2 regions of the Hathewaya histolytica genome follow, and region 2 is predicted to be linked to the other one. Evidence: a T-box and tRNA genes for the amino acid it is inferred to sense, from the RefSeq annotation. Region 2 holds a T-box; the other holds one or more tRNA genes.
The links. A T-box is a leader RNA that pairs with one kind of tRNA and senses whether it is charged. The one in region 2 lies ahead of thrS (threonine--tRNA ligase), so its partner is inferred to be a tRNA-Thr.
Positions count from the first base shown of each region.

Region 1: it encodes a tRNA-Thr, which carries the amino acid that the T-box ahead of thrS (threonine--tRNA ligase) is inferred to sense. The anticodon was not compared.

Region 1 is NZ_LR590481.1:2,241,727-2,249,712, forward strand. Features, by position in the region: gene FGL08_RS10760 (ComF family protein) at 140-799, opposite strand; gene recD2 (SF1B family DNA helicase RecD2) at 884-3,103, opposite strand; gene metK (methionine adenosyltransferase) at 3,231-4,406, opposite strand; SAM riboswitch class I at 4,497-4,600, opposite strand; tRNA gene FGL08_RS10775 (tRNA-Tyr) at 4,759-4,843, opposite strand; tRNA gene FGL08_RS10780 (tRNA-Tyr) at 4,940-5,024, opposite strand; tRNA gene FGL08_RS10785 (tRNA-Thr) at 5,032-5,107, opposite strand; tRNA gene FGL08_RS10790 (tRNA-Tyr) at 5,129-5,213, opposite strand; gene yyaC (spore protease YyaC) at 5,453-6,001, shown strand; gene FGL08_RS10800 (rod shape-determining protein) at 6,030-7,022, opposite strand; gene spoIIID (sporulation transcriptional regulator SpoIIID) at 7,258-7,509, opposite strand; gene FGL08_RS10810 (M23 family metallopeptidase) at 7,587-7,986, opposite strand, start outside.
Region 2 is NZ_LR590481.1:1,999,048-2,007,033, reverse strand. Features, by position in the region: gene FGL08_RS09745 (DUF6873 family GME fold protein) at 1-251, opposite strand, end outside; gene ytxC (putative sporulation protein YtxC) at 379-1,278, shown strand; T-box leader at 1,340-1,553, shown strand; gene thrS (threonine--tRNA ligase) at 1,648-3,555, shown strand; gene infC (translation initiation factor IF-3) at 3,770-4,282, shown strand; gene rpmI (50S ribosomal protein L35) at 4,312-4,509, shown strand; gene rplT (50S ribosomal protein L20) at 4,535-4,897, shown strand; gene FGL08_RS09715 (TrkH family potassium uptake protein) at 5,190-6,542, shown strand; gene FGL08_RS09710 (potassium channel family protein) at 6,555-7,214, shown strand; gene FGL08_RS09705 (TrmH family RNA methyltransferase) at 7,234-7,986, shown strand, end outside.

The sequences.
Region 1 (7,986 bases), 240 kb from region 2:
AAGAAATTCACATAATATTAAATAAATTTACACACTACCTTCTTAAAATTGCGTACTTTCTTTAACTTTATTATCTTATATGAATGGATGAATTATATAAACATATATGATATAATTATATACTGTGGGGTATTTTAGATTAACCTATATTTCTAGCTACAGTAAGCAGTATTACTTCTTTAGCTCCACTCTGTTTTAACACCTCATTACAGTTATATATTGTAGCCCCTGTAGTTATAACATCATCTATAAGTAAAATCCTTTTATCTTCAATGTTATATTTTTTATTAAAGAAAAACATGTCTCTTACATTTTCCCATCGTTCTTTTTCACTTAACCCTATTTGATCTTTAGTTCCATCTTTTTTTAAAAGTAACTTCTTTTTTTCTATTTTTAACTTCCTAGATGTATAATGTGCTAAAACTTCACTTTGATTATATCCACGTCTTTTCTTTCTACTCTTGCTGCTTGGCACAAAAGTTATAATATCTATATTTATATTGTTTTTAACTATAAAGTTATAAATTAATCCACTTAAAAATTCAGCGGATTTAAAATCATTTTTATATTTCATTTTTAAAATTAATGTTTTTATAGTATTAGAGTAATAAGCACAACTATAACACTTAAAGTTATAATCATGCTTATTAATCTCAAAATAGCTATGACATAATATTAAATTTTTTAAACAAGTATCACAAAGAAGTTCCTCATTATATAATGTTTTATCACAGCATAAGCATAAGTCACTTCTATAGTAAACTAAATCTAAGATACAATTTAAAATATATTTAAGCATATTTATATTATCCTCTATTATAAATATATTATAAAAGCCTATATTCTAAATATATCCAATTTTTATTTTTCTATTCTCTTAACCTTAAAAATCTTCCATTATACTACATATCCTCCACCTAAGTGATGAATATCTCTCAAAACTTCTATCATTTTTCACCATAAAGCTTAATGCTTTCTCTTGACCAACTAAAACTGCCATCTTTTTTGCCCTTGTAATTCCAGTATACAATAAGTTTTTATTCATAAGCATAGGTGGTCCCATAAACATAGGTATAATAACAACTGGAAATTCACTTCCTTGACTTTTATGAATGGTTATTGCATACGCAAGGTTAAGTTCATCCAAAAATACATTATCATATTTAACACGCTTTTCATCATCAAATAAAACAATAAGATTTTCGCTATCATCTATATCTGTTATATAGCCTATATCACCGTTGTATACTCCAATACCTTCTTCACTATTATCTATTTTAGTCCATTTCATAGAGTAGTTATTCTTAATCTGCATAACTTTATCCCCTACTCTAAAAATAGTATCTCTAAATTCTTTTTCTTTCTTATTTTTACTTTCTTTATTTAATATACTTTGTAAACTCTTATTTAAATTTTCTACGCCTAATATCCCTTTTCTTGTAGGTGATAATATTTGTATGTCTCGAATATTATTCCAGTTTTCATTAAACTTAGGAAGTCTTTCAGAAATCAAGTCTAAAATAGTCTTAATAACATTCTCCATTTCACCGCATCTTAAAAAGTAAAAGTCATTATTCTTTTTATTTATTATAGGCATTTCTCCATTGTTTATTTTATGGGCATTAACTACAATCATACTTTCTTTGCCTTGCCTAAAAATCTCCTTCAATCTAACTACTTTTACACTTTTACTTTCTATTAAATCTCTCAATACATTTCCAGGTCCAACAGAAGGAAGTTGGTCTACATCCCCCACTATGATTACCCTAGTTCCTAGGGATACAGCTTTTAAGAGATTATTCATAAGCATAATATCTATCATAGATGCTTCATCTATAATAACTACATTAGATTCCAAAGGTTCTTCTTCACTTTTAAAAAACTGCATATTTGAATCATCATCACTATATCCTATTTCTAAAAGTCTATGTATTGTCTTTGCTTCTCTATTTGTAGCTTCAGTCATCCTTTTTGCAGCTCTACCAGTAGGGGCCCCCATAGTAACAGTCATTCCTGCATTTTCAAAAATTCTAATTATACAATTTATTATTGTGGTTTTACCTGTTCCAGGACCACCAGTTATAATTTCCATACCACTTTCAAAAGCTCCACAAATAGCTTCCTTTTGAGAAGGTGCAAATTTAATGTTATTTTCTTTCTCAAAACTTTTTATTTCCTCTTCCACATCTATATTAATTTTATCATAGGAAGACATGGTTAAACTTAAAACCTTTTTAGTAACAGATAATTCACTATAATAATAAGGAATAGTAAAAACACATTCTACTCCATCAATATTCTCAACCTTTATATTTCCTGAGACCACTACTTCAAAAATATTTTTTTCTATTTCATCTTTATTTACACAAAGAATACTTTCCCCTCTTTTTAAAAGTTCATCCATAGGCATATAGGTATTACCTAACAAACAAAATTCATTTACAACATACTTAATACCACTTTTTATTCTATATGAGGAATTTTTATCAAGGCCCAAATTTAAGGCTATTTTATCTGCTGTTTTAAAGCCCATACCCGATATATCCTCTACCATTTTATATGGATTTTGTTTTAAAATTTCTATAGCATTAGTACCATACTTATTATATATTTTCACACATTGATTAGCAGTTATACCATAGGGTTGAAGAAATATCATTATATTTCTTACTTCCCTCTGCCTTGAATAAGATTCATATATAAGTTTTATCTTTTTTTCACCTATACCCTCGATTTCTTTTAACCTATCTATATCATTATCTAAAATATCTAAAGTTTCTTCTTTAAAATGATCTATAATCTTTCTTGCTGTGACAGGTCCTATACCAGATATTATTCCTGAAGATAGATATTTTTCTATGCCTATAAGAGTCTTTGGTACTATCTCCTCACAAGATAACACTTTTAACTGTTTCCCAAAGGTAGGATGGGAAGACCACTCCCCTTTAATTTTTAAATTTTGTCCTTCTACCAGAAAAGGAATTGTTCCTACTATAGTTATTTCATCTTTACTATTTTTTAGTTCCTTTATTTTGGCTACAGTATACCCATTTTCCTCATTTTTGAATATTATACTTTGTACTATACCTATCATTTCTAACATAGAATCTCTCCCATTATTTTTTAAACACTTAAATTATAACATATAAAAGAAATCTTCAATAATATAAAATAAAAAACACGGATACACTTAAAGTATGTCCGTGTTTAATTTCTTTAACTTAATATAACTAAATATATTTCTTTATTTCATCAACCTTATCTAAGTGTTCCCATGGAAGGTCTACATCTGTTCTTCCAAAATGTCCGTACGCCGCTGTTTGTCTGTATATAGGTCTTCTTAAATCTAGTTCTTTTATAATAGCAGCTGGTCTTAAATCGAAAACTTTATTTACTATTTCTACAATTTTATCGTTCTCAATTTTACCAGTTCCAAATGTCTCTACACTTATAGATACTGGTTTAGCAACTCCAATGGCATATGCTAATTGAATTTCCATCTTATCTGCTACTCCTGCTGCAACTAAATTCTTAGCTACCCATCTTGCAGCGTATGCAGCTGATCTATCAACTTTTGTAGCATCCTTTCCTGAGAATGCACCACCACCATGTCTTCCAGCTCCACCATAAGTGTCTACTATTATCTTTCTTCCAGTTAATCCAGAATCCCCTTGCGGACCTCCAATTACAAATCTTCCTGTAGGATTTATAAAATATTTTGTAGTAGAATCCAATAATTCTTGTGGTACTACAACCTTTATTACATTTTCTATTAAGTCCTTTTGTATTTGCTCATGAGTTATTTCTGGAGCATGTTGAGTAGAAATAACTATTGTATCTATTCTAACAGGACCATTTTCGCCATATTCTACAGTGACTTGTGTTTTACCATCTGGTCTTAAATAATCTAAAATACCTTCTTTTCTAACTTGTGATAATCTTAAAGATAATTTGTGAGCAAGAGAAATAGGTAATGGCATATACTCTTCTGTTTCATTAGAAGCGTATCCAAACATCATACCTTGATCTCCAGCACCTATATCTTCTATAGCAGACTTTTCTCCTTCTCTAGCTTCTAGTGCCTCATCTACACCCATAGCTATATCAGAAGATTGTTCATCTATAGATGTTATAACAGAACATGTATCTGCATCAAATCCAAACTTAGCTCTTGTATATCCTATATCTTTAATTGTATTTCTAACAACTTTAGGTATATCAACATAACAATTAGTACTTACTTCTCCTACAACCATTACCATACCTGTAGTTACAACTGTCTCACAAGCTACCCTTCCTTGTGGATCTTTAGATAATATTTCATCCAAAATAGCATCTGAAATTTGGTCACATATTTTATCTGGATGCCCTTCAGTAACTGATTCTGACGTAAATAGTCTTCTCATTTTTAATCCTCCTAATAAAATTTAGCCATTATTTTATAATAAAAAAACCTCTTCCAAAATAAAGAAGAGGTAGCATTTACATGTACACACCTCTTATCTTGCAGAATATTCTGCAGGAATTGGCACCATAATGCTTTTAAGCATCGGTTGCCGGGTTTCATAGGGCCCTTTCCCTCCACCTCTCTTGATAAGAGCATCATATTCGATTTTAATTAAATGTTATCATGGAATTAAAAAAATGTCAATAAGAATTTATATTCATAAATCTATCTAATAATTTAAATTTATACTTAATTTTCACTACTACAAATATAGTATATAAAAGTAAAAGGACATACAACGTATGTCCTTTTGGTGGATGAAGATGGATTCGAACCATCGAAGCGAAACGCAACAGATTTACAGTCTGCCCCCTTTGGCCACTCGGGAACTCATCCAAGTATTCTATTATCAACATACATTTAAACATATTAGCTTTAATAAAATAATATATTACCATGTAATGTTAAAAGCTATTTAATTTTAAATTAAAATGGTGGATGAGGATGGATTCGAACCATCGAAGCGAGACGCAACAGATTTACAGTCTGCCCCCTTTGGCCACTCGGGAACTCATCCGAATATATGGAGCTGGCAATAGGACTTGAACCTACAACCTGCTGATTACAAGTCAGCTGCTCTACCAATTGAGCCATGCCAGCATATATAATTTTAATTTAAATTGGTGGATGAGGATGGATTCGAACCATCGAAGCGAGACGCAACAGATTTACAGTCTGCCCCCTTTGGCCACTCGGGAACTCATCCAATTTAAAAGCATTTTGTCGTGTTTTCCGACAAGGATTAGTATACATTTTTATTAACATTATTTCAAATATAATTAACTTCATATTTTAGAATTATATTCTTATTTCTTATTATTACTCATTTTATCTCTAATATACATATAATTTTATTCAAAATTCATTTTGTTTAGTATATATTCATACATTTTCCTATATTTATATATAGTATAATTTAATTTTTATTAGCTGGGGGTATGCATATTGTGTAAAGAATACATAAACTATAAAGAACCTTTAGGATACTATAAAATCGCAAATTCAATATTAAAATATATAGACGAGGATACAATGTTAATATGTATAGGAACAGATAAATGCATTGGTGATTCTTTTGGTCCTATAGTTGGAAGCTTACTAAAACAAAAAAAGTTTCCCTTACCAGTCTTCGGAACTCTAAATAATCCTATTCATGCCTTAAACATAAAAAATAGATTAGAAGAATTAAAAAAAGCTTATCCCAATAAAAAAATTATAGGTATAGATGCATGTCTTGGAGAAGAACAATATATAGGAAGTATTGCTATTAGAAACCATCCAATTTATCCTGGAAAAGGCGTTGGGAAATCACTTCCCGAAGTAGGTACTGCATCTATTGTCGGCATAGTTGATGTTAGTGAAAAAAATCAATTATTTTCTGCGAGAAATATACGCCTAAACTTCATATATAATATGGCTATTTTTTTATGCGATGCATTAATCCATTCCTATTATTTATATAGTTTACAAGCAAATAAAAAAATACAAGCTTAACATAGCTTGTATTTTTTTATTTATGACTTTAAGATTTTCCTAAATAATCTAAATACTTACCAGTTCCTAAAGCAACACAAGATACACTTTCTTCTGCTACATAAACTGGAACTTTGGTATGTTCTTGTACCAATTTATCTAAACCATTTAATAAAGCTCCGCCGCCAGTCATTACAATACCTTTATCAGCTATATCTGAAGCCAATTCTGGTGGTGTTTTTTCAAGCACTGAATGAGCACATTCAGCTATAGCTGAAACTGCCTCACTTAGAGCTTCTCTCATTTCGCTGGAAGTTACTTCAATATTTTTAGGTAAACCAGTTATCAAGTCCCTACCTCTTATCTCCATCTTTTTTTCCTCTACTTCATATGCACAACCAATATTAACTTTTAAGTCTTCAGCAGTTCTTTCTCCAATCATAAGCTTGTGCGTCTTTCTTATGTACTTAATTATAGCCTCATCAAACTCATCACCTGCAACCTTGATAGATTGTCTAACAACCATACCACCTAAAGAAATAACAGCAATATCAGTTGTTCCTCCTCCAATATCTATAACCATATTACCACTAGCTTTAGATATATCAAGTCCTGCTCCTATAGCTGCTGCAACAGGTTCTTCAATAAGTTCAATCATTTTAGCTCCTGCCATCCTTGCAGCATCCTTAACAGCTCTTCTTTCTACTTCTGTAGCTTCACAAGGAACACAAACTGCGACCCTTGGAGATGATGATTTTTTTCTACCACAAGCTTTACGTATAAAATGCTTAAGCATCTTTTCTGTCATATCGTAGTCAGATATAACTCCATCTTTTAATGGTCTTATAGCTACTATATTCCCTGGTGTTCTACCAATCATCTGTCTAGCTTCTTCACCAACTGCTAGTACCCTATCATTTGTTTTGTCAATTGCAACCACTGAAGGCTCTTTTAAAATTACACCTTTTCCCTTTATGTAGACTAAAACTGTAGCCGTACCTAAATCTATGCCCATATCAGTTCCCATTCCAAAAAAAAACATAGTTTTCACTCCTGCTCTTTGGTATATTAGTTTTAACAGTTAATATTTCTATATGAATAATCAAAATTCCTCTTTATAAAGATATTTTTTTTATCTTTTATTTTATTTTTTTCTAAAAAGTGAATTTATATAATATATTTAAAATAATATCATATCTTTATAAACTTTTTATAAATTTTTTATAAACTTTGGATAAATTATTATACCATAACAGTTTTGCATATGAAATAGGGATTTAGCTAATACTTTTATACTTTAATTGAGTCGCCTTTCCACCACGTATATGTCTCTCTGACTTATTCACTTCTAAAATATACTTAGCTTCGTCTGCAATTTGAGGATTAATTTTAGGTAATCTTTCAGTCATATCTTTGTGTATAGTACTTTTACTTACTCCAAATACTTTTGCAGTTTTTCTTATAGTTGATTTCGATTCTATTATATATTTAGCAACTTCTAAAACTCTTTCCTCTATATAATCCTTCAACAATAATACCTCCTTAAAATAACTTTAATATTATAAAATAGCCACTTTGCAAAAAAGCGGCTATTTTATTTGAAAGACTATTTTATAAATTTAGCTGGGTTTATATACTTATTTTCATAGTCTAAATCTTTAAAATTGCCATTTCCTTGTAACATAGCAAAATGTAAATGTCCTGCTTCTTTCTTATCATCACTTTTAGAAGCTCTTAATGTAGTATTTCCTACTTTTCCTATTTCTTGTCCTTGTTTTACTTTGTCACCTTTTTTAACAGAAAGTTTTCCATCTAAGTTAGAATAGATTGTTTTGAATCCGTTTTTATGATCAACTACAACCATATATCCATTTCCTTTTGGATTATCTCCTATAGTTTCAATAACTCCATTTGCCGCAACTTTTACAGAAGTTCCAATCTTAGCTGCTATATTTACACCAAGATTTGTTTTATATGTTTTAGTCTTCTCGTCACTAAATTCTTGT
Region 2 (7,986 bases):
GCTTCTAAAGAGTTTTCTGTATATAGTACTTTTAAATTTTTACTTTCTAATAATTGTATAAAATCCATTTGAATATCTTTATGAACTAAAATACTTTTATTATCTATAATATTAATAAGTATATCTGGATGCCCTTTAATTGAGGGATATAGGATATCTAATTCAGGAACTTTTAATATATTTTTATTTAAAGTTTCTAATTTTTCTAATTCCTCTGGAAAGATTCTATTATCTACAAAAACACAATTCAATATAAATCACTCCTTATAAGTCAATTATACCATAAAGGTTATGCGGATAAATTGTCGATAAATGAGGATATAATTTTGAATATACATTAAGAAAACACACATAATAAATCTGAAGGAGTGAGGTGAAGTGCTAATATTGACAGTAGTATATGATGAAAAGCATATGGATTTTATAGAAGAAATAAGTCTTATAAAAAATTATTTTAAAGTAAAAGATATTCATTTAGGTATAAGTGAAGAGATGTCTAAAAATGATCATTTTGTCAAGATATATTGCGATGATGAAAACAATAGTTCAAGTGTGAGAAATAATTTATGTATGTATATAAGTATGTCATTGTACACTATAATAGTATCAGAATTTTGTATAAGTGAATTAGAGAATTATATTAGGGATAGATATTTTTTCTTAAAAAATTCCGAAACTAATTTTCTTATAAATAAAACAGAAAAAATATTAAGTTCCCAAAAATTACTTTTACAGGAGAATGATATACAGTATATAAATAAAAAAAATGATATAATAAGAAAGATTTTAGAATGTATAAAAGAGAATGAAATTTTAAATATAGATGGTTTTTTGAGGTTTAGAAAAAAAGAAATTAAAGAAGATTTGACTTTCTTAGCAGATTCTATAATTCAAAAATATATAAGTGAAAAAGAGTATAAGGAATTTATAAGGTTATTAAAGTATTTTGTCGATATACAAGAAAGTAAAATAGATGAAGTTAATATAATAGTTAAAGAAGGTGGAAAATACTCCTTAAAGAATAAAAGAGGAGAAGATATTTTAGATGAAATTTTAAAAGGACTTGAGGATACTAAATTTAACGAAAGTATTAGTGTGGAAGATATAATCATAAGTGGACTTATTACAAATGTACCCAAAAGGATAGTTATTCATTCCGGAGAAGATTGTATATGTACGGAGTTTATTAATACTATTAAAGATGTTTTTTTAGAGAGGGTTGCATTTTGTAGAGGATGTTCTTTTTGTAATAAAAATAAGTATGGCATGAAGTTATAATATATACTTGACAAAGGTATTTAATTATAATAAAATTCTTATTAAGAAAAAATATAATAATTTAAATACACTGACGAGGAAGAGTAAACAAAATTCTATTCTCAGAGAAGAAGGATCATTGGCTGAAAGTCTTTCTGAATAAGAGTTGTTGAAAACCACCTCCGAGTATAATATTGAAATTTAGTAGATATTTACGCTACCAGCGTTAAAGGGCTATGAGTGGATAGAATTTATTCTATCAATTTGGGTGGAATCGCGATTAACTCGTCCCATTTTTGGGAGGAGTTTTTTTATTTATAATTTTACAATTAATAATTAATATTAAATGATAAACATTAAATTTGAAATGATAATTAAGGAGGAGAATATATGGTTAAAGTTACACTTAAAGATGGAAAGGTAATTGAATGTGAAAAAGGTACAAAAGTAAGTGAAATAGCAATGAAGATAAGCCCTGCATTATATAAAAAATCATTAGGTGCCCTTATAAATGGAGAAAAGGCAGAATTAATGACAGAAGTAAATGAAGATTGTGCTTTAGAAATATTAACATTCCAAGATGCAGAAGGACAAAAAACTTTAAGACATACAGCAGCTCATATTTTAGCACAGGCAGTAAAAAGACTTTATCCAGAAGTTAAGCTTGCTATAGGACCGGCTATAGATAATGGATTCTATTATGACTTTGACGCTCCATTCTCATTTACTCCAGAAATTTTAGAAAAGATAGAAAAAGAAATGGGCAACATAGTTAAAGAGAATTTAGAATTACAAAAATTCGTTCTATCAAGAGATGAAGCTTTAAAATTAATGAAGGAAAAAGGTGAAGATTATAAGGTTGAATTAATAGAAGATCTTCCGGAAGATGAAGTTCTTTCATTCTATACTCAAGGAGAATTTACAGACTTGTGTGCAGGACCTCATGTGCCAAGTACTAAAATTGTTAAAGCAGTAAAATTGCTTTCCATTGCAGGTGCATATTGGAGAGGTGATGAACATAATAAGATGCTCCAAAGAATATATGGTACTGCATTTACTAAAAAGAGCGAATTAGAGGACTACTTAAACTTATTAGAAGAGGCTAAAAAGAGAGATCATAGAAAGTTAGGTAAAGAGTTAGAACTATTTGGATTATTAGAAGAGGGACCAGGATTCCCATTTTTCTATCCAAAGGGAATGGTATTAAGAAACTCTCTAGAAGAATATTGGAGAGAAATGCACACTAAGGCTGGTTACCAAGAAATAAAAACACCGATCATATTAAATGAAGCTTTGTGGCATAAATCTGGGCATTGGGATCATTACAAGGACAATATGTATTTTACAAAAATAGATAATGAAGACTTTGCAATTAAACCAATGAACTGTCCGGGATCTATTTTGGTATATAAGAGTGCTCTACATTCATATAAAGAATTCCCACTAAGACTTGCAGAATTAGGATTAGTTCATAGACATGAATTATCTGGAGCTCTTCATGGATTAATGAGAGTAAGATGCTTTACACAAGATGATGCTCACATTTTTATGACTAAAGATCAAATAAGAGATGAAATAATAGGTGTTATGAAGTTAGTTGATGAGTTTTATAAGGTATTTGGTTTTGAATACTTTGTAGAGGTATCAACAAGACCAGAAGATTCTATGGGAAGCGATGAAGATTGGGATGTTGCAACAAACAGTTTAATAGATGCCCTAAAATCTATAGATAAAGACTATAGAATTAATGAAGGGGATGGTGCTTTCTATGGACCTAAGATAGATATTCATCTTAAGGATTGCTTAGGTAGAACATGGCAATGTGCTACAATACAGTTAGATTTCCAAATGCCAGAAAGATTTGATTTATCTTACGTTGGAGCAGATGGAGAAAAACATAGGCCTGTAATGGTTCATAGAGTTATATTCGGCAGTGTGGAAAGATTTATAGGAATATTAATTGAACATTTTGCAGGGGCATTCCCAACATGGCTTGCACCAGTACAAGTTAAAATAATGAATATAACAGATGCTCAAGAATCATACGCACAAGAAGTATATGAGAAATTAAAGGAAAATGGAATAAGAGTAGAGCTGGATCTAAGAAATGAAAAAATAGGATATAAAATTAGAGAAGCTCAATTAAAGAAGGTTCCTTATATGCTTGTTCTTGGAAATAAAGAAATGGAAGAAGGAAAAGTTTCTGTGAGAGCAAGAAAAGAGGGAGACCTAGGGGCTATAAGTGTTAATGACTTTATAAATAAGATAAAAGATGAAATTAAAATAAAAGCACAATAATATATTGACAACTTTTTAAATAGGGTATATAATATTCTTGTTGTTAAAATTTAATAGCTGATTTAAGTAGGAATTGTCGTTTCTCACCTAACAGCATAGCTAGTTAGGTTATAATATAGTGATTACAAAGTATTTACTTTTGTATATAAAAAGAGACGGCATGTGCCGTCTCTTTTCTTATATAAATTTATAAACGGCACAGGAGGTGGCTAGTATAAATAAAAAGGAACAACTTTTAAATGAAGAAATCAATGAAAAGGAAATTAGAGTTGTATCTGATGATGGAGAGCAATTAGGAATAATGTCCTCCAAAGAAGCTTTAAAAATAGCTGAAGATAGAGAAAAGGACTTGGTCCTAATTTCACCGGGTGCAAACCCACCAGTATGTAAGATTATGGACTATGGCAAATTTGTTTATGAACAATCTAAAAAGATTAAAGAAGCTAAGAAAAAGCAAAAAGTTATAAGCATAAAGGAAGTTAGATTAAGTCCAACTATAGAAGAACATGATATTACAATAAAAGCTAACAATGCTAGAAAGTTTTTACTAGATGGAGATAAAGTTAAAGTTACAGTTAGATTTAGGGGCAGAGAAGCGGTTTATTCACATGTAGGTCAAAAAATCTTAGAAACTTTTCGTTCTAAGCTTGAAGAAATTTGCGTGGTAGAAAAACCTGCTAAATTAGAAGGTAGAAATATGGTTTTAATTTTAGCTCCTAAAAAATAAATACCTAGTTTAGTAAGGAGGAATTGATTATGCCAAAAATGAAAACTCATAGAGGTGCAGCTAAGAGATTTAAGAAAACAGGAACTGGAAAGTTAAAAAGAGCTAAGGCTTATAAAGGTCATTTATTAACTTCTAAGTCTTCAAAAACAAAAAGAAATTTAAGAAAATCTGCATTAGTTTCTGATTCACAAGAAAAAGTAATGAAGAAATTATTACCATATTTATAATAGGTGTACTTAAGGAGGTAGTGAAATGGCAAGAGTTAAAAAGGCTGTAAACGCTCGTAAAAAACATAAAAAAGTATTAAAACTTGCAAAAGGTTACTATGGTTCAAGAAGTAAGTTATTTAGAACAGCTAATGAAACTGTAATTAGAGCATTAAATAATGCTTTCATAGGCAGAAAGTTAAAGAAAAGAGATTATAGAAAACTTTGGATAGCTAGAATAAATGCTGCAGCAAGAATGAACGGAATGTCTTATTCAAGATTCATGAACGGCATTAAATTAGCTGGAATAGATATAAATAGAAAAATGCTTTCAGAAATAGCTATTAATGATGCAAAAGCTTTTGCAGAATTAGTAGAAGTTTCAAAAAAACAATTAGAATCTAAATAGTAAATTTAAATGCAGCTACGGCTGCTTTTTTTTGTTTTTTTTAATATTAATTTGTGGTAGAATATAAGTTATATATTAAAATAAAATTATACATTAATGGAATAATAAATATAAATAACTATGATAGCTTCTCTACATTTTCTTTTAGGAAAATAAGCTATATAGTTTATGAAAGGAGTGAGTTTATAAGGCGCTAGCTTGCGCTATAGTATGTAGAGTTACTATAAGGTATGAGTATAATATATTATATTTATACAAATAAAATCTTTTAGATTTTATAAAGCATAGTTTTATGGAAAAAAGTATATTAAAACAACCTAAAAGAATTAAGCCAGTTCAGGTGCTAGCAGTAGGGTTTGCTAGTGTTATTTTTATAGGAGCATTACTATTAATGTTACCTATTTCTTCGGCTAAAGGAAATTGGACTAACTTTATAGATTGTCTGTTTACTTCTACATCAGCAACTTGTGTTACCGGACTTATAAGTGTAGATACAGGTACCTATTGGAGTTACTTTGGGAAAACAGTTATAATAAGCTTAATTCAAATTGGTGGTCTAGGGTTTATGTCTTTAGCCACTCTTATCTTTTTACTTTTGGGTAAAAAGATAACTCTAAAAGAAAGACTTGTTATGCAGGAAGCTATGAATTCATTCTCTATGCAAGGATTAGTTAAGATGTCTAAATACATTTTATTATTTACATTTTCTATAGAAGGTATAGGTGCATTAATATTATCAACTCAATTTATACCAAGGTTTGGTATTAAAAAAGGTATATATTATAGTATATTTCATTCTATATCTGCATTTTGTAATGCCGGTTTTGATTTAATGGGTAACTTTACTAGTTTAACTAATTATTCAAATAATACTGTAATAATACTTACAATTTCTGCTTTAATAATAACAGGTGGACTTGGCTTTTTTGTTTGGAATGAAATATATAGTAGAAAGAAACTTAAAAAATTTTCACTTCATACAAAGTTGGTACTATGGGCTACTTTAATTTTAATTGTAGGTGGAGCTATTTTAATGTTTTTATTTGAAATGAATAATCCGAATACCATTGCAAACAAAGGAGTAAAAGAAAAGATATTATCTTCAATTTTTGCTTCAGTTTCTCCTAGAACTGCTGGATTTAATTCTATTTCTACATCTGATATGAGCCTTTCAGGGAGATTTTTAACCACATTACTAATGTTTATAGGTGGTTCACCAGGTTCAACAGCAGGTGGTATAAAAACAACAACTATAACACTTTTAATTTTTACCTTACTGTCAGTTATAAAGGGTAGAGAAGATACTGAGATATTCAATAAAAGAATTTCAAAAGAAGTTGTGTATAAAGGTATAGTAATATTAATGATAAGCTTTCTTTTAATAGCAGGCGTTACTATGGCACTATGTATAACTGAGACAGGGTTTACTTTAGAAGAAATATTATATGAAGCTGTATCTGGCTTTGGAACCGTAGGGCTTACTTTAGGAATAACTACGAAACTAAGCAATTTAGGTAAAATAATAATTGCAATGACTATGTATTTTGGTAGGGTAGGACCTTTAACAATAGTCCTTGCACTTACAAATAGAAATGGAAATAAAGGTGGTATAAAATATCCAGAAGGAAAAATTTTAATAGGATAATGAGGTGGAGTTATGAGTAAAAAACAATATGTGGTCTTAGGTCTTGGGAGATTTGGTACATCTGTTGCAGAAACCCTATATGCTTTAGGTAATGACGTACTTGTTATTGATGCTGATGAGGAGCGTATCCAAAGTGTTTGTGATAATGTTACCCATGCTATACAGGCAGATGTTACAGATGAAGCGGCTTTAAGAGAAGTAGGGGCTAGAAATTTTGATGTGGCAATAGTAAGCATAGGGTCTGATATACAAGCTAGTATAATGGCCACAATACTACTAAAGGAACTTGGAATAAAAGAGGTTGTAGCAAAAGCTACTAATGCAATGCATGCCAAAGTTTTAAGAAAAATTGGCGCTAACAAAGTAATATTCCCAGAAAAAGATATGGGAGTGAGAGTAGCTCATGGTTTGGTATTTTCTAATATCTTAGAATATATAGAGTTATCACCAGACTACAGTATAGCAGAGTTTTTAAGTCCAAAAGAATGGCATGGTAAAAGTCTACAAGAATTAAACCTTAGAAGTAATTATGGCATAAATGTTATGGCTATAAGAAGAGGATCAGAAGTAGATGTATCTCCATCTGCAAATGAAACTATAAATAGCGGTGATATTATAATTGCCATAGGTAACATAGAAGATTTGAAAAAGATGGAAAATAGTATAGAGTAGAAGGAGTTTACCTGTGATATTGGATTTTATAGAAAGTAAGAATAATTCTCTTATAAAAGAAGTAAAAAAATTAAAAGAAAAAAAATTTAGAGAAGAAAAAAATTGCTTCATAGTTGAAGGTATTAGATTTACAGAAGAGGCTATTAATTCAAATTTTGAAATAGAATATATTTTTTTTGATGAAGATTCTTTACAAAAAAAAGAAGTGAAAAAACTTTTGGAAAATAGAAATTCTTTATTAGATAATAATACTAAAGTATATAAAGTTACGAAAGAAGTTTTTAGGATTATATCTAATACTGAAACTCCACAGGGTGTTCTTGCAGTAGTTAGAAATAAAGAAATACACATTAAAGATAATAAAGGTTTTTATATATTAGTTGATAGAGTTCAAGATCCAGGTAACCTTGGTACTATAGTTAGAACTGCTCATGCTACTGGGGCATTAGGTGTGATTTTGACGAAAGGTACTGTTGATATATATAATGAAAAAACCTTAAGGTCTACTATGGGATCTATATTTAAAGTACCTATAATTAGAGATGATGATTTAAGTTTTACCTTTAACTTAAAAGATAATGGCTTCAAGATAATAAGTAGCTCCTTGGATACAGATACAAACTTTTATAGTTTAAATTTAAAAGAAAATGCTATAATAGTAATTGGGAATGAAGGTAATGGTATTAGTGATGAGATATATTCTATTAGTGATATAAAAGCCAAACTTCCAATGGTTGGGGATTCCGAATCTTTAAATGCAGGAGTAGCAGCA